3 regions of the Mesorhizobium sp. M0587 genome follow, and region 2 is predicted to be linked to each of the others. Evidence: riboswitches for the same ligand, from Rfam matches in the RefSeq annotation. Region 2 holds a riboswitch; each other region holds the start of a gene.
The links. A riboswitch is a leader RNA that binds a small molecule or an ion and turns the genes downstream of it on or off. The one in region 2 is predicted to bind cobalamin.
Positions count from the first base shown of each region.

Region 1: another riboswitch for cobalamin. It lies ahead of metE (5-methyltetrahydropteroyltriglutamate--homocysteine S-methyltransferase); the one in region 2 lies ahead of NKI49_RS13070 (CbtB domain-containing protein).
Region 3: another riboswitch for cobalamin. It lies ahead of bluB (5,6-dimethylbenzimidazole synthase); the one in region 2 lies ahead of NKI49_RS13070 (CbtB domain-containing protein).

Region 1 covers NZ_JAMYQP010000044.1:32,599-40,201, reverse strand. Annotated here, with positions in the region: partial or broken gene NKI49_RS28350 (IS6 family transposase) at 1-60, shown strand, start outside; gene NKI49_RS28345 (hypothetical protein) at 162-332, shown strand; cobalamin riboswitch at 987-1,187, shown strand; gene metE (5-methyltetrahydropteroyltriglutamate--homocysteine S-methyltransferase) at 1,283-3,628, shown strand; gene NKI49_RS28335 (hypothetical protein) at 4,061-4,414, shown strand; gene NKI49_RS28330 (helix-turn-helix domain-containing protein) at 4,479-4,808, shown strand; gene NKI49_RS28325 (cytochrome-c peroxidase) at 5,085-6,140, opposite strand; gene NKI49_RS28320 (hypothetical protein) at 7,065-7,418, shown strand; gene NKI49_RS28315 (glycosyltransferase family 10 domain-containing protein) at 7,556-7,603, opposite strand, start outside.
Region 2 covers NZ_JAMYQP010000011.1:91,587-99,189, reverse strand. Annotated here, with positions in the region: gene cobO (cob(I)yrinic acid a,c-diamide adenosyltransferase) at 1-122, opposite strand, end outside; gene cobU (bifunctional adenosylcobinamide kinase/adenosylcobinamide-phosphate guanylyltransferase) at 124-639, opposite strand; gene NKI49_RS13075 (CbtA family protein) at 632-1,429, opposite strand; gene NKI49_RS13070 (CbtB domain-containing protein) at 1,445-1,624, opposite strand; cobalamin riboswitch at 1,661-1,859, opposite strand; gene NKI49_RS13065 (MFS transporter) at 2,053-3,252, opposite strand; gene NKI49_RS13060 (heparan-alpha-glucosaminide N-acetyltransferase) at 3,468-4,466, shown strand; gene NKI49_RS13055 (methyltransferase family protein) at 4,463-4,939, shown strand; gene NKI49_RS13050 (MerR family transcriptional regulator) at 4,946-5,332, opposite strand; gene mgtE (magnesium transporter) at 5,476-6,894, opposite strand; tRNA gene NKI49_RS13040 (tRNA-Leu) at 7,087-7,171, opposite strand; gene lipB (lipoyl(octanoyl) transferase LipB) at 7,354-7,603, shown strand, end outside.
Region 3 covers NZ_JAMYQP010000009.1:163,076-170,678, reverse strand. Annotated here, with positions in the region: partial or broken gene NKI49_RS11450 (GFA family protein) at 53-448, shown strand; gene NKI49_RS11445 (hypothetical protein) at 610-885, opposite strand; gene dxs (1-deoxy-D-xylulose-5-phosphate synthase) at 1,033-2,946, opposite strand; gene NKI49_RS11435 (pirin family protein) at 3,093-4,013, opposite strand; gene NKI49_RS11430 (DUF2277 domain-containing protein) at 4,053-4,319, opposite strand; gene NKI49_RS11425 (exodeoxyribonuclease VII small subunit) at 4,430-4,681, opposite strand; gene NKI49_RS11420 (histone deacetylase family protein) at 4,685-5,611, opposite strand; cobalamin riboswitch at 5,961-6,139, shown strand; partial or broken gene bluB (5,6-dimethylbenzimidazole synthase) at 6,187-6,855, shown strand; gene NKI49_RS11410 (hypothetical protein) at 6,939-7,603, opposite strand, start outside.

The DNA of each region.
Region 1 (7,603 bases), on a different contig from region 2:
CATGGCCGGCCGGAGCGCATCGTCATCGACGGCAGCCAGACCTGGCGTTCTGGTGTTATCGAAGTTTGCCGGCGCGGCCGAAGACTTCGGTGAGGACGCCCTGCTGGTAGATCCGAGGCTCCCCGATGAGATAGCTGCAGCGATCTCAAGAGCGGCCCAGCATGCCGCGCGAAGAACGCATCCAACGCTGGCGGGGGATGATGGATAAACTTGAGGCGTATACAATCCACCATTGGTCAGCGGACTTCGTTCGGCAACTGGACAAGAGCCGGATTACCGTGCCTTCGGACCACTTCCACTATCTCGGCTTGGGCTGGATGAGCGAGGCCTAAATGCCTTCCTACCGGACCGAGCCCGAATTGCACACCGCGCTGATGCGTGCACTGGATAAAAACTGGGTCCTGCCGACCATATGATGCAGAATATGGAGCACGCGAGCTTTGCCGCAATTCCGCGTCCCTCGACTGCCTAGCCTTTGAGATGAGATACTTATACTTACCGCCTGAATGACGCTTAAAAAGCTTATCGGGACACAGTCGGGCCTTGCTCTTTGGACCGGCCCCGGCCAGTGTGGTCTCTTGCCGCCGAGCGCAGTTACCACCGATTGCCTAGTCACCAGGGTCGTGGTCACGACCTGGCGTGCCATTTCCCCCCGCACCATGGTTTGGCGTTCACTTCGAGACAACCGCTTCTGCCATGCACGCATCACTTTCGGCCCACGATTGCATCGTTAAACATCGCCACCAATGCCACCTTCTGCATTCGACGACGTTGTCACTCCCATCCATCTTGTCCGAAATCCTTCATGGATGAACGGTGAGGAATGTCGCAGCCTGACAGGAAACCATTATGAACAATGGTGGCGGGGGTGCCAGCGTCGGCAATGGGCGGACTGAATATTTCAGAATGAAGACAAGGTGTAAAAGAGCGAATACATAACGACATAAACATTTCGTTATGCGATATTGACAAAGTGCGGGCCGCTGTGATTGTCTGCGGGTTGTGGTTCTCCGCACGGCGCTGCCGGAGCGGAGCTAAGAGGGAAGCCGGTGCGATGCCGGCGCTGCCCCCGCAACTGTTAGCGGCGAGCCAACCCCACTCACGTCACTGAGGCGAATACCCTCGGGAAGACGGGTAGAGGCTATGACCCCGCGAGCCAGGAGACCTGCCACGGCGAATTACGTCCACGGGCGGGGTGTCTCGGTGGCCGCTGCAACCCGGCGTTGGTGCCGGCCTGCTAGCGCCTTCCTTGTCACCGACGCCCCAACCATCGGGGTATGACATGACTGTCTCTCAGCAAATTCCTGTAGCAACGCTCGGCGTGCCGCGCATCGGTCGTCGGCGAGAACTGAAATTCGCGCTTGAAAGTTACTGGTCCGGAAAATCTTCCGCCGCCGCCCTTCTCAGGACGGCGAAGGCGCTCCGTGCCGCTAGCTGGGAGGAGCAGCACGATCGCGGCGTGTCGAAAATCCCGTCGAACGACTTCTCGCTATACGACCATGTGCTCGACACCGCAGCCATGGTCGGCGCCGTTCCATCCCGTTACGGCTGGAATAGCGGCGAGGTCCCACTTGACATCTACTTCGCAATGGCGCGCGGCAACCAGGGTCAGACGGAGGGTTGTGGACACGCTGGTCACCAGCAGGCGGCTCATGGGCCTGATGTAACCGCGATGGAAATGACCAAGTGGTTTGACACCAACTATCACTACATTGTGCCGGAACTCGACGATGATCAGACGTTCGCCCTCTCGTCAACGAAACCGGTCGATTACTTCCTCGAGGCTAAAGCTCTCGGCATTCACACACGCCCAGTCATCCTTGGACCCATCACCTTCCTCAAGCTGGCGAAATCGCCTGCCGAAGGGTTCGGTCCCATCGCGCTCCTATCGCGGCTGCTGCCCGTCTACGAGCAACTTCTGCAGAGGCTGAAGCTGTCGGGAGCCGACTGGGTGCAGATCGATGAGCCAGCGCTTGTCCTCGATCTGAACCCGAACGAACGAGCTGCGTTCGAATTCGCCTATGGACAGCTGTCGAAAGCCGCGCCCGAGCTGAAGATCATGCTGGCTACGTATTTCGGGCCGCTGGGAAACAATCTCGAAACCGCGGTTTCTCTGCCCCTGGCTGGGCTGCATATTGATCTCGTGCGCGCTCCCGAGCAGCTGGAAACGGTGGGTCGGCTCGCTCCGAAGGATCTGGTGCTCTCGCTTGGCTTGATCGATGGCCGCAACGTCTGGCGTGCGAACCTGCCCGCCATTCTCGACCGCATCAAATCGATCGTCGCCGGCTGGCCCTTGGACCGCGTCGAGATCGCGCCTTCTTGCTCGATGCTGCATGTGCCGATCGACCTGCGCATTGAGACGGAACTCGACGCGGACATCAGCTCGTGGCTCGCCTTCGCGGCCCAGAAGACCGACGAATTGGTGTTGCTGGCCCGGGCCCTGTCCCAAGGCAGAGATGCGATGGCTGGCGCGTTGAAAGCGTCTGCCGAGGCTGCCGCCACGCGCGTGACATCCACGAGGATCCATGACCCGCTTGTTCAGGGGCGGATCGCCAGCATTGACGATAGCATGAAGCGACGAGAGAGCGCCTTTGCCGAGCGCTCCAGAGTCCAAGCCGGCTCACTCGGGCTGCCGCCGTTCCCGACGACGACCATCGGGTCCTTCCCGCAGACGCCGCAGGTACGCAAGGCGCGGGCCGCTCATGCGAAGGGCCAGCTGAGCTATGTCGACTACGAGACGTTCCTGAAGAAGGAGATCGAGGCTGCAATTCGCTGGCAGGAAGAGATCGGGCTGGACGTGCTGGTGCACGGTGAGTTCGAGCGAAACGACATGGTACAGCATTTCGGCGAGCAGTTGTCCGGCTTCGCGCTCACCCAGCATGCCTGGGTACAAAGCTATGGGTCGCGCTACGTGCGTCCCCCCATCATTTTCGGCGACGTATCGAGGCGCAATCCGATGACAGTGCGCTGGTGGCAATTCGCCCAGTCGCTTACGGAAAAGCCTGTTAAGGGAATGCTCACAGGCCCAGTGACCATTCTCAACTGGTCTTTTGTTCGCGACGACGTACCCCGCTCCGAACCCTGCCGCCAGATCGCGCTCGCCATCCGCGACGAAGTGACGGATCTCGAAAGGTCCGGCGCAAGGATAATCCAGATCGATGAGGCCGCGTTTCGCGAAGGATTGCCACTGCGCCAGTCTGACTGGAAAGTCTATCTCGACTGGGCTGTCGAATGCTTCCGGATCGCTTCAACGGGTGTAAATGACGCGACTCAAATCCATACCCACATGTGCTATTCGGAGTTCAACGAGATCATCGACGCGATCGCTGAAATGGATGCGGATGTCATTTCGATTGAGACCTCGCGCTCGAAAATGGAGCTGCTGGACGCCTTCACGAGCTCCAAATATCCGAACGAAATCGGTCCCGGAGTCTATGACATTCACTCACCACGCCTCCCGGGAGTCCGTGAGATTTCGGATCTCGTCATGCTTGCCCGCGAGCGACTGTCGGATGCCCAACTGTGGGTAAACCCGGACTGTGGCCTCAAAACACGTAAATGGGAGGAGGTCCGCCCTGCCCTCATGAACATGGTCGCTGCAGCACGTGCGCTCCGGGAGAAAGCGTAGGCCTGATGCTTCTCCTTCCTCACCATGACGTGAGTTGCCGGCTGCCGCATGTCGGCCGTAAATGTGCCAATACGCGATCACATCCTTTGAAATAAGTCACTCGAGCGAGAATGAGCACTTCCCTTCGGCACGTAATCGCGCAGGAAATATCAATTTGGACGATACGCTTTAATATCGGCTCCTTCGGAACATACAGGCCGCGCCGCTCGGAAAATCGTACATGCGTCTTTCTTAAACTAGACCGCCTGTCGCGTTCGCTCAGGTGGCGACCTGCGCGTCTGTCCGCTTCCCCAGTCGATTAGCGCAGACTACGGGTCGAGGTGGCAGGATTCGGATGTTGCCAGCGTCCCGCCAATTCGGAAAATCGGTAAGGCCTTGACCCTCGCCAGCGCCCGACTTAGCTTCTATAAGCAACTTGCGTAGGGATCTGGTGTGCAGCCCGATGACATCGAACTCATCCTGGACGCGGATATTTCGGAGGACCCATGCCTCCTCTTTGACGTGGTCACGCCCGATGGCGTGCTTCAGCTCTTGGGCAACGTGGAGATGGGCAGTAATCATCCTGTCGTCCGTGACCTGCATATTGGGGGCGATGCCGAGGTCCAGTGGGGATGGTCCAAATTACGCAAGCTCGGTCGAGTGATCGCGGAGAAGCTTAATGTCGACTACATCGAAATTCATGGAGCGGTTCGGACAACGGGTGCGAACCCGGGACGTCGTCCTGGTGTCGTCAGGCTCTCCCGTCCGACTGAGCCTCAGTTTTCTTCACGGCGCGAATACTCCTGAGGCCGCCCGGATTCTCGTCAAGAGACAGTTGCCACTGAGGACGGCCCACGCGATACTCACGGAGATGGTCGATCACGGCAAGGCGTTCGTGACGGTTCCTTGCGTCGACGACCTATTGGCACTGAAGAATGAACTGTCGTCCGCAGGCGTGATCGCGAAGGTTCATGCGCCGCGGCCGATAAGTGTTCGCGAAGTCCGGGATCGCACGAAGCTCTCTCAGGAGGCATTCTCGGTGAGGTATGGCCTCGATCTGGCAACGCTTCGAAACTGGGAGCAAGGTCGCTCGAAACCGGATGTAGCGGCGAATACTCTCCTTTGGACCATCGCCCGGAATCCGGAAGCAGTCGAAGAATCGCTGGACATGGAGGACGGAGTGGCTCCCCCATCGCCCTAAGGGGCGCCGGTCACTCCGGCGCGCGGCTATTCGGCCGCCAGCGCGATGGCTGGCCGCCGCGCGGTATCGACAGCGCGCGAGCGTCATGCGTCAGACACCTTCCTTGGCATGTCGCACGCCAGATCCCACACATGATTCCATCGCAACGAGCTGGTGACGGAAGCAGTGTCTGCACTTTGGAAACGAGCCATTTGCTTCTCATGGACGTCGCGATCGTCTCGTCCCAGTAAAAGTCGCAATCATTGTCAATTGCGATGTTTCTCGATCAGCTGGGCTTTATTTTCCTAAGATCTGCATTATAGGCCGGGGTGTTGTCGCCGTTTCGGCGGGTAAGATGGGATAGGCGACCTCGGGTGCCTTTCCGGTCAGCGAGTTGAGGAAGGCAACAAGCAGGTCGACTTCTTCGTCCGCCAGTACCACGCCAAGCTGGGTGGTTCCCATGATGGCAACGGCCTGTTTCAGATCCCAAACCTTGCCCGAATGAAAGTATGGCGCGGTGAGTGCAACGTTGCGCAGGGGCGCCACGCGGAAAACATAGGAATCGTCGGCTGCATTGGTGACCGCAAATCGGCCCTTGTCTTTTTCCGGCAGGACCTCGGCGCTGGGCTGTTCCACGAGGCCGAATGGGAAATAGGCTTGCCCACCAACGTTGATGCCGGCATGGCAGGACGAGCAGCCTTTGTTCATGAAAAGCGCCAGGCCCTGTTTCTGTTCGGGAGTCATGGCAACCTCATCACCATTCAGGAAGCTGTCGAACGGGGCCGGTGTGACCAGTGTCGCCTCGAAGGCTTCGATCGCCTTGGCGAAGTTGTCGAAGGTGACCCGATCCGCTTCAGCCGGAAAAGCTGCATCGAACCACTCGACATATTGCGGCATGGACTTGAGCGTGGCGATGACTTGGTCCGGTGTATTGGCCATTTCGATCCCGGCTTGGACCGGTCCCTTCGCCTGAGCCTTCAGGTCTTCGGCACGACCATCCCAGAACTGAGCGATGTTGAAGACAGCATTCAGTACAGTCGGCGCGTTGCGCTGTCCTTTCTGCCAACCATGGCCGATCGAGGTTTCGTGATTGTCGTCGCCGCCGGTGGCCAGGTTGTGGCACGAGTTGCACGACAAGACGCCTGACGCAGAGACGCGTGGATCGAAGAACAGTGCCTTGCCGAGAGCGATCTTTTCCGGGGTGATCGGGTTGTTGGCGACTGCCGGCGTGGTGGATGGCAAAGCCCTGAAGGTCGCCAATGCCGCATCTCTGAGGGCTGTGGGGATCGAATCCGCAGCAAAGGCGGTGGCTGCCAGCAAGGGGACAGCCATCATACTGAATAGGATTTTCATAAATGGTCTTCCTGCGTCGTGCACGCAGCCACTATGCGATCTGCGGCTCATGAACGCCCTGAGCTAGATCAGCTGAGGGAGAGGACCGGGGTCTGACACCTGTTTTCGCGGCTGAGCTGGGACCCTCTTGGAAGTGATCGCTCTTCTCGATTGGACTTCAGGGAGGAGGAGTATCCCTGCTCGGCGCCGTTTGTATGCATCAAAGCACGCCCTGGGGGCGGCTTCGTAGATTCGGTCACTGCGATCTTCCCGCCATCGTTGAGAAAGTCGATAGCATCCGCAAGAATGGCAATCTCTTGCACGATGTGCGCTGCACGCCTTGCGAAAAGTGAGCTTCTGAAACCTCAGGGTTCATTCGTTCCTCCTGACCGGCTGATTGCGTGAATCGACCTTATCGACACCCGCCGACTGCACATTGTGATGTCACCAGCGATGGCGGTTTCAATACCTAAGCAGCGACGGTCTATGCGACAGTATGGATGTCCTATCGGAATAGCCGGTCCGCCTTGTCGATTGTCACACCGGCATATAGCTCCGCTTCTACGAACATCCCATCACGCGCCTGGGACTGTGGATCGAGGTGTGAGGCAGTTACAGCCGGTGGACCTGCTCAAGCGCCGCGCCGGCACAAGGGCTAGATTGATCTTCCCTCACCTTGTCGTCATCATTTGACGGACGCGGGGCATTGGCCCATAAGCGAGCCACCGCAAACTGTGCGGTTGCCAATGCGTAATGATGTGAATTGGAATGATCTTCGGTTTGCGAAACACGCACGTCCGACGCAGCTTGCGTTGACAGAGGCGGTTTTACGCGCAATAGCACTTCCGCCGGCCTATTTTTGTGGAGTTCAATTGTGGTTCGGCCAAGGCCGCTGGGCGCCGGACCGGCCCCGTGTAAACCTCATCAAAGAGAGAGAGACCCTGCATGGAAGAATTCTTACCGCGCATCGCCACTGGTGCCGGCATCGGCCCGGCTCTCGCAGAGAAGGGGGTTGGGTTAATGCTGGGTTTCCTGCAAAGCCACGCGGCCGACGGTCCCGTTGCGCGCATGATCGAGGCCATTCCGGGAGCTTCGGAATTAGTAGCGAAGTATCATGGCGACGACCCACAGGGTGGCGGCCTTATGGGGCTCGGCCAGCAATTGATGAGTGAGGGTCTCAGCATGGCAAAGATCGCCGGCCTCGCCAACGAGACGATCGCCTGCGCCAAGGAACATGCCGGCGACGAACTCGTGGACGAGGTCCTCAATTCCGTTCCTGGCCTTCCCCAGTTCGTCTGATCAGCGGCAGCCGGGGGCGCATGACCTCGTGCGCCCGTGCCGGCCCGTCTGCGCAGCAGGCATTCTCCGCCGAGCGTTCCGTACCGATCTCGCCAGACCACCGACCGCCGGGCACGCGAAGCGAGCGTTGGAGTACTTTATTCGTCTATTCCAAAATCGACCTCAGGCGAATCGATGTGTATAAT
Region 2 (7,603 bases):
GTATTGACGATGAGCAGACCCTTCTCGATCGTCTTGGCAGCGACCTCGGCGTCCTGCACCGCCTTGCGCTTGGCCATCTTGGCGCGGTGGCGTTCTTCGTCCTTTTCGTCGATATCGGTCATCTCATTTCACCTTGAGCGGCAGCCCCGCCACCATCAGCAGCACCGTATCGGCGACTGCGGCGACCTGCTGGTTGAGCCGGCCGGCGGCATCGCGAAAGCGGCGCGCCAGTGCATTGTCCGGCACAATGCCTTGGCCGACCTCGTTTGAAACCACGAACCAGGGCCCACGCGGCCGCGACAGCACGTCGGTCAGCCGCCGGCATTCCAGCTCGAGATCATGTTCGGCCAGCATATGGTTGGTCAGCCACAGCGTCAGGCAGTCGACCAGCACCGGCTGACTGTCAGGCAAAGCCGCCAGCGCGCCTGCGAGATCGAGCGGCGCGTCGATGGTCGTCCAGCCTTCGCCGCGACGCGAGCGGTGCAGTGCGATGCGTTCGCGCATCTCGTCATCGTAGGCTTGCGCGGTGGCGATATAGGCCCATGGCGAGGGCAGCGCCGTCATGAGCGTTTCGGCATGCGCGCTCTTGCCGGAGCGCGCACCGCCGATGATGAAGGTCAGCTTGCCGCGATCAGGCAAAGCTGTCGCGCAGGCTGGTCGCGGCGCCGGTGAAGCGGCCGCGCACCACGCCGGCGACGGCGCCGAGCACCAGCCAGAATACCAGGTTGGTCACCGTCACCGCCACCACGAACTGGTGGTGCAGCCCCTCCGGGATCGCCGTCTCGTAGCTGTCGGGCTGCGGCGCGCCGACGATATGCGGCGCCACCATCAAGGCCACGGCGAGGATCGCCAGCGGCAGCGACTTGCGGAAGGCGATCAGGCCAAGGCCGGTCGCCGTTGCCGCCACAGTTGCCCACCACCAGATCTGGCGTTGGGTGAGGTCGGCCGCCGGCATGGCCGGCAGTTCCGGCGGCAGGCCAAGGCCCGGCGCCAGCGTGAACACGGCAAAGCCGGCCAGGCCCCAGAACACGCCCTGGCGCCAATTGCCGATGCCGCCGGCGAATTCGGAAACCGCGACCAGGATCAGCGCGAAGCCGATGCCGGTGACGATATTGGCAAGCACGCTGAAGGCGAAACGTTCGAAACCGTCGGCAGGCGCCCAACCTTCGTCTTCCGCGGCCGGAGCAGCAGCTTCCGCAGGCGCGGCCGTGCTCATGGCATTTCCCGCCGGGGCGGCGGAACTTATGGCATTGGTGTCCGTTGCAGCCGGCGCGGCAGGGTCGTGATGATGGCCGCCGCCGGCCTGTTCGTAGACTTCCGCCTTCAGGATCAGCGGCACGGTGGCATAGGCCTGCATGCAGGCGAGAACGACGCCGGCCACGAGCCCTGCGATCGCCGCGATAAACACGACGTTGCGAAACAGGTTCATGATGTCAAATCCCTATCAGTGGCAGGGAAACGCCATCGAATGACGATAATCGTGGGCGGCATTGTGGACCGCATCGATATGCGAGAAGCCGACGAAGCCCATCACGAAAAGGCCGAGGAATCCAGCGAGAGCGAGCTGCATCAAGCGGGACTGCGAGGAAACGGAGGCGCCGAGCGAGACGGAAGCGGTATTCATGTCTTGTCCTTTCGCCCTCCACCCGAGGGCATAGAAGTCAGTTTCCTGTCGCCGGCAGGTCTCCTGGCTCGCGGATCAGCGCCCTTCCCCACCTTCCCGAAGAAAAAATCTTCAGTGGCATATGGAGAGGACTACCGCACACAGTTGCGGGGGCAGCCACGGCGTTGGGCGACAAGTCAGCCCGCACCGCATTCCCTCTTGGCTCCAAAATGGAACCGACGACATCGGCGACTATAGGCAGAATCGCCGCCTCCGGCAAACCAAATTCCGCCGGCAACTATTGCGAATGCGGCGTGCCGGCCAAGGATCGCCAACGGCGCTCAATGCGCCACAAAGCGGGCGTGCTGATGCCCGAAGAATATGAATTGCACCGCTTCCACAACTGGGTGCGCGAGCGCCACGCAGGGCTTTCACCCCAGCCCTGATCCTCACAGCGACTTCGGCAGATACCGCCAGGTCACGAAGCCGCAAACCGCGGCCAGCAGGCCGAGCGTGACGAACACCGAGCCCAGCCCGAAGAACGCCAGCACCACTGAATAGACCAGCGGCGGCGTCAGCTCGGAAAAATCGAGATAGGTGCGGTAGACCGCAGCCATCTGCGACCGCTCGTAGGACCGCACCGAGCGCATGAAGGCGGTCGAGCCCAGCGCGTCGAGCGCGATGGTAAACAACGCGCCGCAGAGCAGGAAAGCGCCGGTGAGCAGCGGTGCGCTCTCGCCGACCGCGCCCGCCGCCAACAACATGGCCGACATCGCGAAATAGGCAAAAGTTATGGTCCGCCGACCGCCGAAGCGCTTGCCCGCTCTGCCCCAGAAGATAGCCATGAACAAGAGCGCGTTACCGGCCGAAACCAGCAGGCCGCCGGCCAGCTTGCCCTCGCCGGTGATGACCATGAACAGCGGCCCATAGACAAAGAACGTCGTCCAGAAGCAGGAACGGCCGAAGGCGATCAGCCAGGCGAGCCTCAATCTGGGTTGCGCGACGAAGCGGCCGATATTGGCGAGCGGATTGACCGGGCGCGTCTTGCCCGGGCGGATCGACGGGTTGTCGCCCAGCCGATAGGTCCAGAACAGCGCCAGCAGGGCCGTCGCGAATACCGCCACCGCGCCATGCGCGGCATAGATGCCGAAGCGTGTGTAAAGAAAAATGCCAAGCGTCGGCCCGCCCGTCCAGGCGAACATCGACCACGCCATGCGCAGCGATTCCGCCTGCATGAAGTCGGTCTTGCGGATGTGGTCCATGATGTAGAGGTTGAGCGTGATCGACAGCGCGCTGGCGCCCATGACGCGGCAAAGCATGCCGGCCAATTGTCCGGCAAGCGTATGGGTAACGAAGAACAGCGAGCCGATGGCGAGCAGGCAGGCGCCGGCGGTATAGACCCAGCGCCGGGCAAAGCGGCGGATCAGCATCGGCATGAACAATGTCACCGACAGCCCAAGCAGCGCCACGACAGTGTAGAGGATCGAGACGATCTGCTCGTTGTGGAGGATTTCGTAGGCCTGGATCGGGATGACGCTCGACACCGTGGCGCGGGCAAAGGATTCGACGGCGTAGAGCGAGGCGAAGGTGCGCGCATCCGCAGCCTTGAGAGCGGGAAGCCAGATCGGATGACGCACATGGGTGGACATTGCTTCCTCAAAGCAGAATCACCGACCAAATCTGGCGTGGCGATTGCCATCCCAATAAGAGGAAACCGACGCGCGGCCGGCAAAAGCGAAGTCGGCCAAAGGCTTCCCGGCGCTGGCCTAAAGCAGCGCCTGACGCGGTGGCGACGCGCCCGGCCTTCTTCTGTCCGGTGCAACCGTGATAATCCTCCAGCGGGGCTGAATCAGATCGCGAGACCATGATTATCCAAACGCCGACCGCACCTGTTCCGGAGCAATCAAAGCGCATCGTCGCTATCGACATCTTGCGCGGCATCGCGCTCCTCGCCATGGCGAGCTATCATTTCACCTGGGACCTGGAGTTCTTCGGCTACACCGATCCCGGTCTCACCGCCTTCGGCTGGTGGAAGCTCTATGCGCGCTGCATCGCCTCGACCTTCCTGTTCCTGGTCGGCGTCAGCCTGTATCTCGCCCATGGCAGAAAGATCCGCTGGAACGGCTTCTGGCGGCGGTTCGCCATGGTCGCCGGAGCCGCTATCGCCATCTCGGTCGTCACCCGCATCGCCACGCCTGACGGCTTCATCTTTTTCGGCATATTGCACGAGATCGCGCTCGCCAGCCTGCTCGGCCTGGCGTTCCTGCGCCTGCCGGTCCTGCTGACGCTTGCCGCTGCCGCGCTGGTCGTCGCGGCGCCCGTCTATCTGCGTTCCGAGGCTTTGGACCACCCCTTCCTGTGGTGGATCGGTCTTTCCACAATCAATCCGCGCTCCAACGACTACGTGCCGCTGTTCCCATGGTTCGGCGCCGTGCTTGCAGGCATCGCGGTGGCGAAGTTCGCCTCCACCTCGGGCCTGCGGGCGCGCCTGGCGGGCCTTGCGCCCGGCCGCTGGGCCAATCCCCTGGTCTTCATCGGCCGGCACAGCCTGGCCTTCTACCTGATCCACCAGCCGCTGCTGATCGGCAGCGTCTGGCTGTTCTCGCAAGTCATGCCGGCCAAGGTCGAAACCCCGCAGGTGAACTTCCTGAAAACCTGCCAGATATCGTGCGAGCAGTCGCGCGACAGCAAGTTCTGTTCGAGCTACTGTGGCTGTATGCTGGATACGCTCGAAGGCGAGGCCACGCTTGATCGGCTCTACAACAACGACCAGACCGCGCAGTGGCGGCAGCATCTCAGCGATCTTGCCAGCACCTGTACGGCGCAGACCGACGACAAGATGACGGAGGGAGGGCCACAATGACCGACAGCCAGCCGAAGCCGGGAGTGATACCGTGGCCGCCGCTGATCTATATCGCCGCCATCGCCATCAGCATTGTCCTCGGCATGCTCTATCCCCTGCCATGGATCGGCGATCTCCTGGGCGACATCCTTTTCGCCGCCGGCTGGGTGGCGCTGCTGGCTGTCGCGGCACTCTGGTTCACCGCCATCCGCACCATGGTCCGGGCCAGGACGACGCTCAATCCCAATGCGGTGCCCGATCACCTCGTCACGACGGGCCCCTTCGGCATCACCCGCAATCCGATGTACCTCGCCAACACGCTGCTGTTGATCGGCGTCGGCTTTGTCTCGGGGATAGCCTGGTTCCTTCCGCTTGCCTTCGTCGCCGCCTTCGCCACGCAGAAGGTCGCCATCGAGCGCGAGGAAAAGGTGCTGGCGGCGAAGTTCGGCAAGAGATACCGGGATTACGCCAAAAGAGTGCGACGCTGGATTTGAGCAGCGTCAGGTGTTGACGCCGAGTTCCACCAACCGCTCGACGCAGGATTCTTCCGCCTGGTCGAGCTCGGCCAGCGTCTCCTCGAGGTCGCGGCGCTTTTGCCTGAGATCCTCGCGCTTTTCCTCTATGCGCTTGATCATCAGCTTGAGCTGGCCGACCTCGCCCGGCGGCTCCTTGTACATCTGGATGATTTCGCGGATCTCGTTGATCGAGAAGCCGAGCCGCTTTCCCCGCATGATCTGGCGAATGAGGTGGCGGTCGGACGGGCGAAACAGCCGGGTTCGGCCACGCCGCACCGGCTGCACCAGTCCCTCGTCCTCGTAGAAGCGCAGCGTCCGCGTCGACACGTCGAATTCGCGGGTCAGTTCGGTGATCGAATAATATTCCCGCATTGTGACCCCATAGCCGAGTTCGACGCGATTGCCGGCCAAGCAGCCCTACCCGTTCCCGGGTCGGACCATCTGGCCGGAATCGGCCAATGATCCCTGTTCCATGAACCTCGCATGGCATTTACGTAAAAGTCAATTGAGGCCGTTCACCTGACGCCGAACCACCAGCTTGCAAGGCCGAGGAAAGCAAAAAAGCCGACGACATCGGTAACCGTGGTGACGAAGACCGCCGAGGCGACCGCGGGGTCGACCTTGAAGCGGTCGAGCAGCAGCGGGATCAGGATTCCGGCCAGTGCCGCGACGAACATGTTGATGATCATCGCCGCCGCGATGATGCCGCCCAGATTGGGATCGCGGAACCAGGCCGCCGCGACGATGCCGATCAGGATGGCGAAGACGATGCCGTTGATGAAGCCGACGCCCATCTCGCGGCGGATGATGCGGCCGGCATTGTAGATGTCGAGATCCCTGGTCGCCAGCGCCCGCACGGTGACGGTCATGGTCTGCGAGCCGGCATTGCCGCCCATGCCGGCCACGATCGGCATCAGCACGGCGAGCGCCACGATATGTTCGATCGTGCGGTCGAACAGGCCGATCACCGACGCCGCCAGGAATGCGGTCAGGAGATTGATCAGCAGCCAGGGAACGCGCGAACGCGAGGTCGAGAAGATGCTGTCGGAAAGCTCTTCGTCGCCGACGCCGCCCATGCGCAGCAGATCTTCTTCGGCTTCCTGCTGGATGACGTCGACGACGTCGTCGATGGTCAGCACGCCGACCAGGCGCTCGTTCTCGTCGACGACGGCGGCCGACAGGAGATCGTATTGCTCGAATTCCCGCGCGGCCTCTTCCTGGTCCATGGTGGCCGGAATGGCGTGGCGCGTTTCGTGCATGACCTCCCCGACCTTGACCGCGCGCCTGGCGCGCAGGATCTGGTCGAGATCGATGGCGCCGAGCAGCTTGAAGCTGGGGTCGATGACAAAGATCTGGCTGAAGCGATCGGGGAGGTTCTTGTCCTCGCGCATGTAGTCGATGGTCTGGCCGATCGTCCAGAACGCAGGCACCGCGACGAATTCCGTCTGCATGCGCCGCCCGGCGGTCTCTTCGGGATAGTCGAGCGAACGGCGCAGCCTGATCCGCTCGGTGAACGGCAGCTGCGACAGGATCTCGTCCTGGTCTTCCTTTTCAAGGTCTTCGAGGATGTAGACGGCGTCGTCGGAATCGAGTTCCTGCACCGCCTGCGCGATCTGCGCGTTGGGCAGGTGATCGACGATCTCCATGCGGATCGCCTCGTCGACCTCGGTCAGCGCGGAAAAGTCGAAATCGGAGCCGAGCAGCTCGACCAGGGCGCGGCGCTGTTCGGGATGCAACGCCTCGATCAGGTCGCCGAGCTCCGACTGGTGCAGGTCGTCGACCTCGCGCTTGAGCGCGGGCGTGTCGCGGTCGGCGATCGCAGCGCCGATCTCAGCAAGGAAAGACGAACGAACGGCACCGTCCTCGCCGTAGATGTCGGCGTGGTGCTCGTCGGCCGCCTTGGCGGAGGTCGTCTGCTTGTCCTGGCCTTCCACCAGCGCCTCCCGCAACAAGAATCCCGGAAAAGGTGCCTGTCAGGTCTAGACCATGATCCCCGAAAGTGGAAACCGGTTTTGGAAAAATCCAATGCTCAGAAAGGAAACTGGCGTAACGTGCGGGAATATCAAACGAAATGCGCCCTGCCCCGAGGGCAGAGGCTGGCACGAATCAGGTTCTGGGAGAGAAAATGGTGCGGTCGAGAAGACTCGAACTTCCACGGGTTGCCCCACAGCGACCTCAACGCTGCGCGTCTACCAATTCCGCCACGACCGCACGTGGTAGGAGCCGGAACCGACCGGCTCGCGGCGTGTAGCAAATCGTTTCCGGCGAAACAAGTGCGCGCGCAGCAATAATATCCGGTGTCCGGCATAACGTTGCAAAGGATTGGAATATAGGGCCGGAACTGGACGTTTGCGCCGCTTGACGCCATATGGAAAGCAACAAAGAGATACGCCATGCCAGAACGCAGCCAGATCGCCACGTCGTTCCTGCCCTTGCCCGGTTCGGCGCCGGTCGAGTGGCGCATCGAGCCCGGCCTGACCGCCTATCCCGACGCGCTCACCGTCATGGAGGCGCGCGCCGAGGCGATCAGAAGCGGCGCCGCCGGCGAAATGGTCTGGCTGGTCGAACATCCGCCGCTCTACACGGCGGGCACCAGCGCCCGCGCCGAGGATCTGATCGACGCCGGCCGCTTCCCGGTCTTCG
Region 3 (7,603 bases), on a different contig from region 2:
CCTCTCAAGCAGCAGATACCGCTCGTTGGAACCTCGGTGCGGAGGAGGATGGATGCTGACGGGAACCTGCCACTGTGGGGCAACCCACTGGACCCTGGAGGGCGATCCCGGGTCGATCACAGCCTGCAACTGCACGCTTTGCCGTCGCTATGGCACGCTCTGGGCCTACGACTATGTCGACGAACGCGTCCGCGTTGCCGGACCGGTCAGCAGCTATAGGCGCCCCGGAAAGGAATCGCCTTCGCTCGAAATCCTATTCTGTCCGACTTGCGCCTGCGTGCTTGCCTGGCGAGGCTTGCGCTCCGATGCCTCCGGGCGCACACGCATCGCGGTCAATGTGCGGCTTGCAGCACCGGAGGCCGTCGCCGGCTTGCCGATCGACCATTTCGACGGTCTCGACACCTTTGACGACCTGCCGCGCGATGGTCGCTGCGTAGGCGACATGTGGTCTAGCGCGCGTCGCGTCGAAACGGATCCATGCGACGCGCTCCGGTCTTTGCTCCATGCATGTCGTTGTCTCGAAACCTGGGTCACTTTTTGAGCGACATGCATTATTTGTTTCACGCATGTCGTTGTCTCGAAACCGGGGCCACTTTTGAGCGACATGCATTAGAAGATCGTCCGCGAAGCCCGACGCTCGACGGCAGGAGACAGGCCATCGTCCACGTCGCCGGCTGCTTCCTTGCGCGGATGCTCGACCGGCGCGGCCGGCGCGATGACCAATTGCGGCACCTGCTTGTAGGAAAAACCGCCGCGGATATCGCCCATCTTGTTGGCGACGATGCCCACCGCCGCTTTTTCGAGATTGCGGTCGTAACGCGTTTCGGCGGCGGCGGGTGCCGCGATGACCGCCAAGACGGCCGCGCCGCATAGAAGCCTCTTCATTGTCGTTGTCTCCCTGCCTGGTTCCGATCTAGCAGGGCGCCATTGAAAAACGGCCAAGAGACACGGTAAGCAAAACGCCAAACGGCAGTATTACCAACGCGTTAAGGAAGCAAGCCGGTAAACCGGGCAGGTCCTTGAGGTTTTGAGTCAGGCGCGCTGGGCGCGGACCGTATGTCCGAGCGCCATGAAAACGGTGCGCACGATGCCGGCGGCATCGAGACCGGCATCGGCATACATCTTTTCCGGCTTGGCGTGGTCGGTGAACGCGTCGGGCAGCACCAGGGGACGCACTTTCAGGCCGCTTTCCAGCAAGCCCTCATGGGCGAGGAACTGCAGCACATGACTGGCGAAGCCGCCGACGGCGCCCTCTTCCACCGTCACCAGAACCTCGTGCGAGCGCGCCAGCCGCCGGATCAAATCCTCGTCGAGCGGCTTGGCGAAACGGGCATCGGCAACCGTGGTGGAAAGTCCAGCCGCGCCAAGTTCCTCGGCCGCCGCGAGACAATCCTGCAGCCGGGTGCCGAAAGACAGCAGGGCGACCTTCGTGCCTTCCCTGACGATGCGGCCCTTGCCAAGTTCGAGCACCGAGCCGCGTTCCGGCATATCGACGCCGACGCCGTTGCCGCGCGGATAGCGGAAGGCGATCGGGCCGTCATCATAGCTTGCCGCGGTGCGCACCATATGGCGCAGTTCCGCCTCGTCGGCGGCCGCCATGACGACGAAGCCAGGCAGTGTTGCCAGGAAAGTGGTGTCGAAGGCGCCGCAATGCGTCGCGCCATCGGCGCCGACGAAGCCGGCGCGGTCGATGGGAAAACGCACTGGCAGTTTCTGGATCGCGACGTCATGGACGACCTGGTCGTAGGCACGTTGCAGGAAGGTCGAATAGATTGCCACGAAGGGCTTGTAGCCTTCGGTGGCGAGGCCGGCGGCAAAGGTCACGGCGTGCTGCTCGGCGATGCCGACATCGAACGTCCTGGCCGGGAACGCTTCGCCGAACAGGTCGAGCCCGGTGCCGCTCGGCATCGCCGCGGTGACGGCGACGATACGGTCGTCCTCGCGGCCTTCCCTGATCAGGCTTTCGGCGAACACCTTGGTGTAGGCTGGCGCATTGGCTGGCGCCTTGGCCTGCGCGCCAGTGATGACGTCGAACTTGTTGACGCCGTGATATTTGTCGGCGGCGGCTTCGGCCGGCGCATAGCCCTTGCCCTTCTGAGTGACGACATGGATCAGCACCGGGCCTTTGCCATTGTCGCGGACATTCCTCAGAACCGGGATGAGATGCTCCAGATTGTGACCGTCGATGGGACCGATATGATAGAAGCCGAGCTCCTCGAACAGAGTACCGCCAGTGACGTAGCCGCGCGCATGCTCGACCGCCCTGGTGATAGCGCGATCGGCGCGCTTGCCGAGATAGGAGGTCAGTTTCTTGCCGAAGTCGCGCAGGCCGACATAGGCCTTGCCCGAGGCGAGGCGCGCCAGATAGGCGCTCATCGCGCCGGTCGGCGGGGCAATCGACATGTCGTTATCGTTGAGGATGACGATGAGCCTGGCATCGAGCGCGCCGGCATTGTTCATCGCCTCATAGGCCATGCCGGCCGACATCGCGCCGTCGCCGATGACGGCGACGACGTTGTTGCGGCCGCCGGAGAGATCGCGGGCGGCGGCCATGCCGAGGCCGGCCGATATGGATGTCGAGGAGTGGGCGGCGCCGAACGGATCGTATTGGCTCTCGGCGCGGCGGGTGAAGCCCGAAAGGCCGTCCTCCTGCCGCAAGGTGCGGATGCGGTCGCGCCGGCCGGTCAAGATCTTGTGCGGATAGGCTTGATGGCCGACGTCCCAGATCAGCCTGTCATCCGGCGTGTTGAAGACATAGTGCAGCGCCACCGTCAGTTCGACCACGCCAAGGCCGGCGCCAAGATGGCCGCCAGTGCGGGACACGGCGTCGATCAGCTCGGTGCGAAGCTCGGAAGCCAGTTGCGGCAGATCGCTCTCGGCAAGCGTGCGCAGGTCGGCCGGGATGCGGACCGTGTCGAGAAGCGGCGTATGCGGCGTAGCGTTCACGGGTTGGCCTGCTCGGTATGTTCATGGGCGGGATAGGCCGCCGGCCGGCGAAAGTAAATGCTTGGCAGCGACGCGGATCAGGCTTTAGGTCGTTGTTTCATGCATGTCGTTCTCCCAAAACCGGGGCCACTTTTGGGCGACGTACACTAGCTTTCCGGCAACGGGATGAATTCTTCCTCATCTCCGGGAACGATATCGAAGCGGCCTGTCTTCCATTCCTGCTTGGCCTGTTCGATGCGCTCCTTGGAGGACGATACGAAATTCCACCAGATGTAGCGCTTCGAGCCGAGCGAAGCGCCGCCGAACAGCATGAAATGGGCGCCACGCTCCGACGAAACGACGATCTCGTCACCGGGCCGGAACACCAGCAGCCGTTCCGCCGGAAAGACATCGCCTGAAATCGATACCTCGCCTTCCAGCGTGTAGATGGCGCGCTCCTCGGCATCGGGCGGGATCTTCACGCTGGCGCCCGGCGCCAGGCGCAGGTCCGCATAAAGCGTGTCGGAGGCTGTCGTGACCGGAGACTGCAATCCCTGGAAGTCGCCGATGACGACGCGCCCGCTGACGCCCTCGGCATCGATCCCGGGAAGGCGCAAGGCGGCAGTGTTCTCGAACACCGGCGCCACCTCTTCCTTGTCGTCCGGCAGCGCCAGCCATGTCTGTAGACCGGAGACCGACATCGGCGCACCGCGCAGTTCTTCCGGCGTGCGCTCGGAATGGACGATGCCGCGGCCGGCGGTCATCAGGTTCACGTCGCCGGGCTGGATGACCATCTCGGTGCCGAGCGAATCGCGATGCCGGATCTTGCCGTCGAACAGGTAAGTCACCGTCGACAGGCCGATATGCGGATGCGGGCGGACATCGAGCGCCTGGCCGGCGCGCAGGATCGCCGGCCCCATGCGGTCGAAAAAGATGAAAGGCCCGACCAGCCGCCTCTTGGCGGTCGGCAGGGCGCGGCGCACCTCAAAGCCGCCAATATCCTTGGCGTTCGGGATGACCATCAGCTCGATCTGGTCGCTGGCAAAGGCGTCGCCTACTTCGGGATCCTTCCCGGGAAAGAAGCTCATGAACTCTCCTTGTCAGCGACCAATGGCTGCTTGGCCGGATCAGGCAAACCGGGTCGCCGCCTTGGCCCGCAGCTTGGCCGCCACTTCTTCGCGATTGCGGGGATGCTGATGGGTTTCGAGCGAATCCAGCAGCTCGCGCGCCGACGCGGCAATGGCCTCGACGGCGTGGTCGAACGCGTGCTGGTTCTGCTTCGAGGGCCGCGTCGTTCCGCTCAGCTTACGGACAAACTGAAGTGCCGCATCGCGGACTTCGTCATTGGTTGCCGGCGGATCAAAATTGAACAGGGTCTTGATGTTTCTGCACATCGCTTCCTAATCTCCTCTTGCCGTGGAGCCGTTTCAATCGAGACGAGCTTTATCCCTAATCATCATGGTGTCCAAAAGTCGGTGAGACGAGACCGCCGTTGGGGGACGCCTCAATCCGCATCCAGCGGTTCGGTGCCGACAGGCTTGCCGTCGCGCGACAGCCTTATCTTCTCGACCTTGTCCTCGGCGGACTTCAGCAGCCGGTCGCAATGCACCTTCAGCGCTTCGCCGCGCTCATAGATCCGGATCGACTGGTCGAGCGGCACGTCGCCGCGCTCGAGGTCATCGACGATCTTCTCCAGCGCCTCGAGTGCCTGTTCGAAGCTCATAGCCTTGACGTCTTCGTTGGTCGCATCAGCCATCATTCATCCTTTCATCAGTCGCCCGACATGGGCGGCGACCGAAAATGCCAATCCCTGCAGATCGTAGCCGCCCTCGAGCAGGCTGACGAGGCGGTTGCCGCTGTGGCGCGCGGCGCGCTGCATCAGCTGGCCGGTCGCCCAGTCGAAATCGTCCTCGGTCAGATTGATCTCGGCCAGCGGATCGCGATGGTGCGCGTCGAAACCGGCCGAAATGATGATCAGCTCGGGCGCGAAATTGTCGAGCGCCGGCAGGACGCGCGACAGGAAGGCATCGCGAAAGACCTCGCTGCCGGTCTGCGGCGCCAACGGGGCGTTGACGATATTGCCGGCGCCGGTCTCGGTCTTCGCGCCGGTGCCGGGATAGAGCGGCATCTGGTGCGTCGAACAATAGAGCACCGACGGATCGTCCCAGAAAATGTCCTGCGTGCCGTTGCCGTGGTGCACGTCCCAGTCGACGATGGCGACGCGCTCGATGCCATGCTTCTTCTGCGCATAGCGCGCCGCAATCGCAGCGGTATTGAACAGGCAGAACCCCATCGCGGTGGTTTTCTCGGCATGGTGGCCAGGCGGGCGGGCGGCGACGAAAACATTGTCGGCTCGGCCTGAAAAGACGTCGTCGACGGCGGCGTTGGCGGCGCCGATCGCGGTTATCGCCGCCTGCCAGCTCTTCGGGCTGGCGGTGGTGTCGGCATCGATGCGAGCTATGCCTTCGTCGGGAATGGCGGCGCGCACGCGCGCGACGAAGTCGGCGGGATGCGCGTAGAGGATGGTGGCCTCATCGCCTTGAGGCGCCTTGACGCGGTCGAGCGCGGCGAAGGCTTCGTCATCGAGCACCCGTTCTATGGCGCGCAAACGATCGGGCCGCTCGGGGTGGCCGGGTGGCGTGATGTGCTCGAGAAAGATCGGATGGGTGTAGAGACGGGTGGCCATGTTTTCTATCTAGTGCCCTGACGGCGCAATGGCCATGCGTTGCGGCTTGATGGCTGGGGAAATCGCACCTGCGTCCATTCTTGTCGCTAGGCAACGAATCCGGGTTAGCGGTTCCTTCGGAGCGTTCGTCGGCGCGCTGGTTTGAGAAGCAGCAGACGAGAAACCCGCCTGTGCGGTGGGTCATTCGAGCAAATCAGCACCATGGATGAATATCTATCATAGCGGCGGTCACGGTGTCAAGGAAAAAATTCCTACCGTGAACAGCTGCCGGCGCACAAAAAGCTGCCAAGCTGAGTTCGGAGCCTGTTCGTGTCGCCGAGGGGATTGGCGGTGCCGGCGCTTCGTCGTAAGGTCTCGGCCACTGCCTGGTGCCCGCGCAAGCGGGAGAATCGGGAACACGGTTGAACTCCGTGGCGTGCCCAACGCTGTAAGAGGGACCGCGCCGGTAAATGCCACTGTCGATGACGGGAAGGCACCGGACGCGGGTTGATCCCGAGCCAGAAGACCGGCCTGGCAGGCATCGTCATCCGCATGGTCAGGCGGCTGGCATCATAGCAATCGCAAGGGGACAAGCGATGCCGGACACCATGACCGCTCCTATGGGCGACGGATTTGACCAGATGGCGCGCGACGCGGTCTATCGCGCCATGTTCACGCGGCGCGACGTGCGCAGCCATTTCCTGCCCACAGCGCTCGACGACGAATTGCTGGCGCGGCTGCTGCTTGCCGCGCACCACGCGCCGTCGGTCGGCTTCATGCAGCCATGGAATTTCATCGTCATTCGCGATGCCGCACGACGGGCGGAGGTGCGCGACCTGTTCCTGGCCGCGCGCGAACAGGAATTGCCCGCCATCGCGGCAGAGCGGCAGGCGCTCTATCGCAAGCTCAAGCTGGAAGGCATCTGCGAAAGCGCGCTCAACATCTGCATCACCTGCGACCGCGAGCGCTCGAAGAACTCGCCGCTTGGGCGCTGGCACAATCCGGAGATGGATCTCTACAGCACGGTGTGCGCGGTCCAGAATTTCTGGCTGGCGGCGCGCGCCGAAGGCGTCGGCGTCGGCTGGGTCAGCATCATCGAGGCACAGGCGCTGAAAGACCTGCTATCGATTCCCGAGCATGTGACGCCGGTCGCTTACCTCTGTGTCGGCCGCGTTTCGGAGTTCGCCTCAAAACCGGACCTTGAGATGCATGGCTGGCGACGGCGGCTGCCGCTGCCCGAACTGATCATGAGCGAGATTTTTGGCGGCCCAGGCGAGGCGCCGCTCAAATCCACCGTGGCGCGCTTCAACGCGGTTGGCCCCGCACCTGCGACCGCCAGCCCCGCGGATCAGGATGTCGCGCCGGCCGTGCCCCAGCGCGAGCCGCCGAAGGAGGCCAGCGCCTTGTCCCTGAGTTCCCTGAACTTCGACGACGCCTCGGCCAGCCGGTCGTCCCAGGCGGGGTCGGGCACCTGGCCCTCGATGGTCTTGAAATAGACCTGCATCAGGCAGGCGATGGCGAAGGGTTCGATGAAGGCCGCCTTGAAAGCCCAGGCGAAAACGATGGCGAGCACGAAAGCCCAGCCGGCGAGTTGGCCGGGCATCAGGAAAAGAATGGCGCCGGCCGGCGCCAGCATCAGCAGGAAAATCACGAAGGAGACGCCCCACATGATGACTGCCAGCCAGACGGCGTTCTTGACCATGGTCTTGCCGTTCTGGGCGTAGAGCACGACCCCTTGCCTGGCAGTCTCGAACGGCGAGGACGAATTGAGGCGGATGTTGTAGCCGAGGATGATCTCGTCGACATAGGTCAGCGACAGGCGGATCACCGTGTTGAGGAAAGAGACCAAGCCGCTCAGGCCCGGAATAGGAAGGAAGGCGGCAACGCCGCCTAGCAAGCCGGTGATGGCGCGGATGGCACCCTTGACCAGCTGGTCGATGACGAAAAGGATGTTGGCCTCGGCGAAACGCTCTGTGACGACTTGCCTGGCATAGGCGATCTGGTTCTGACCAT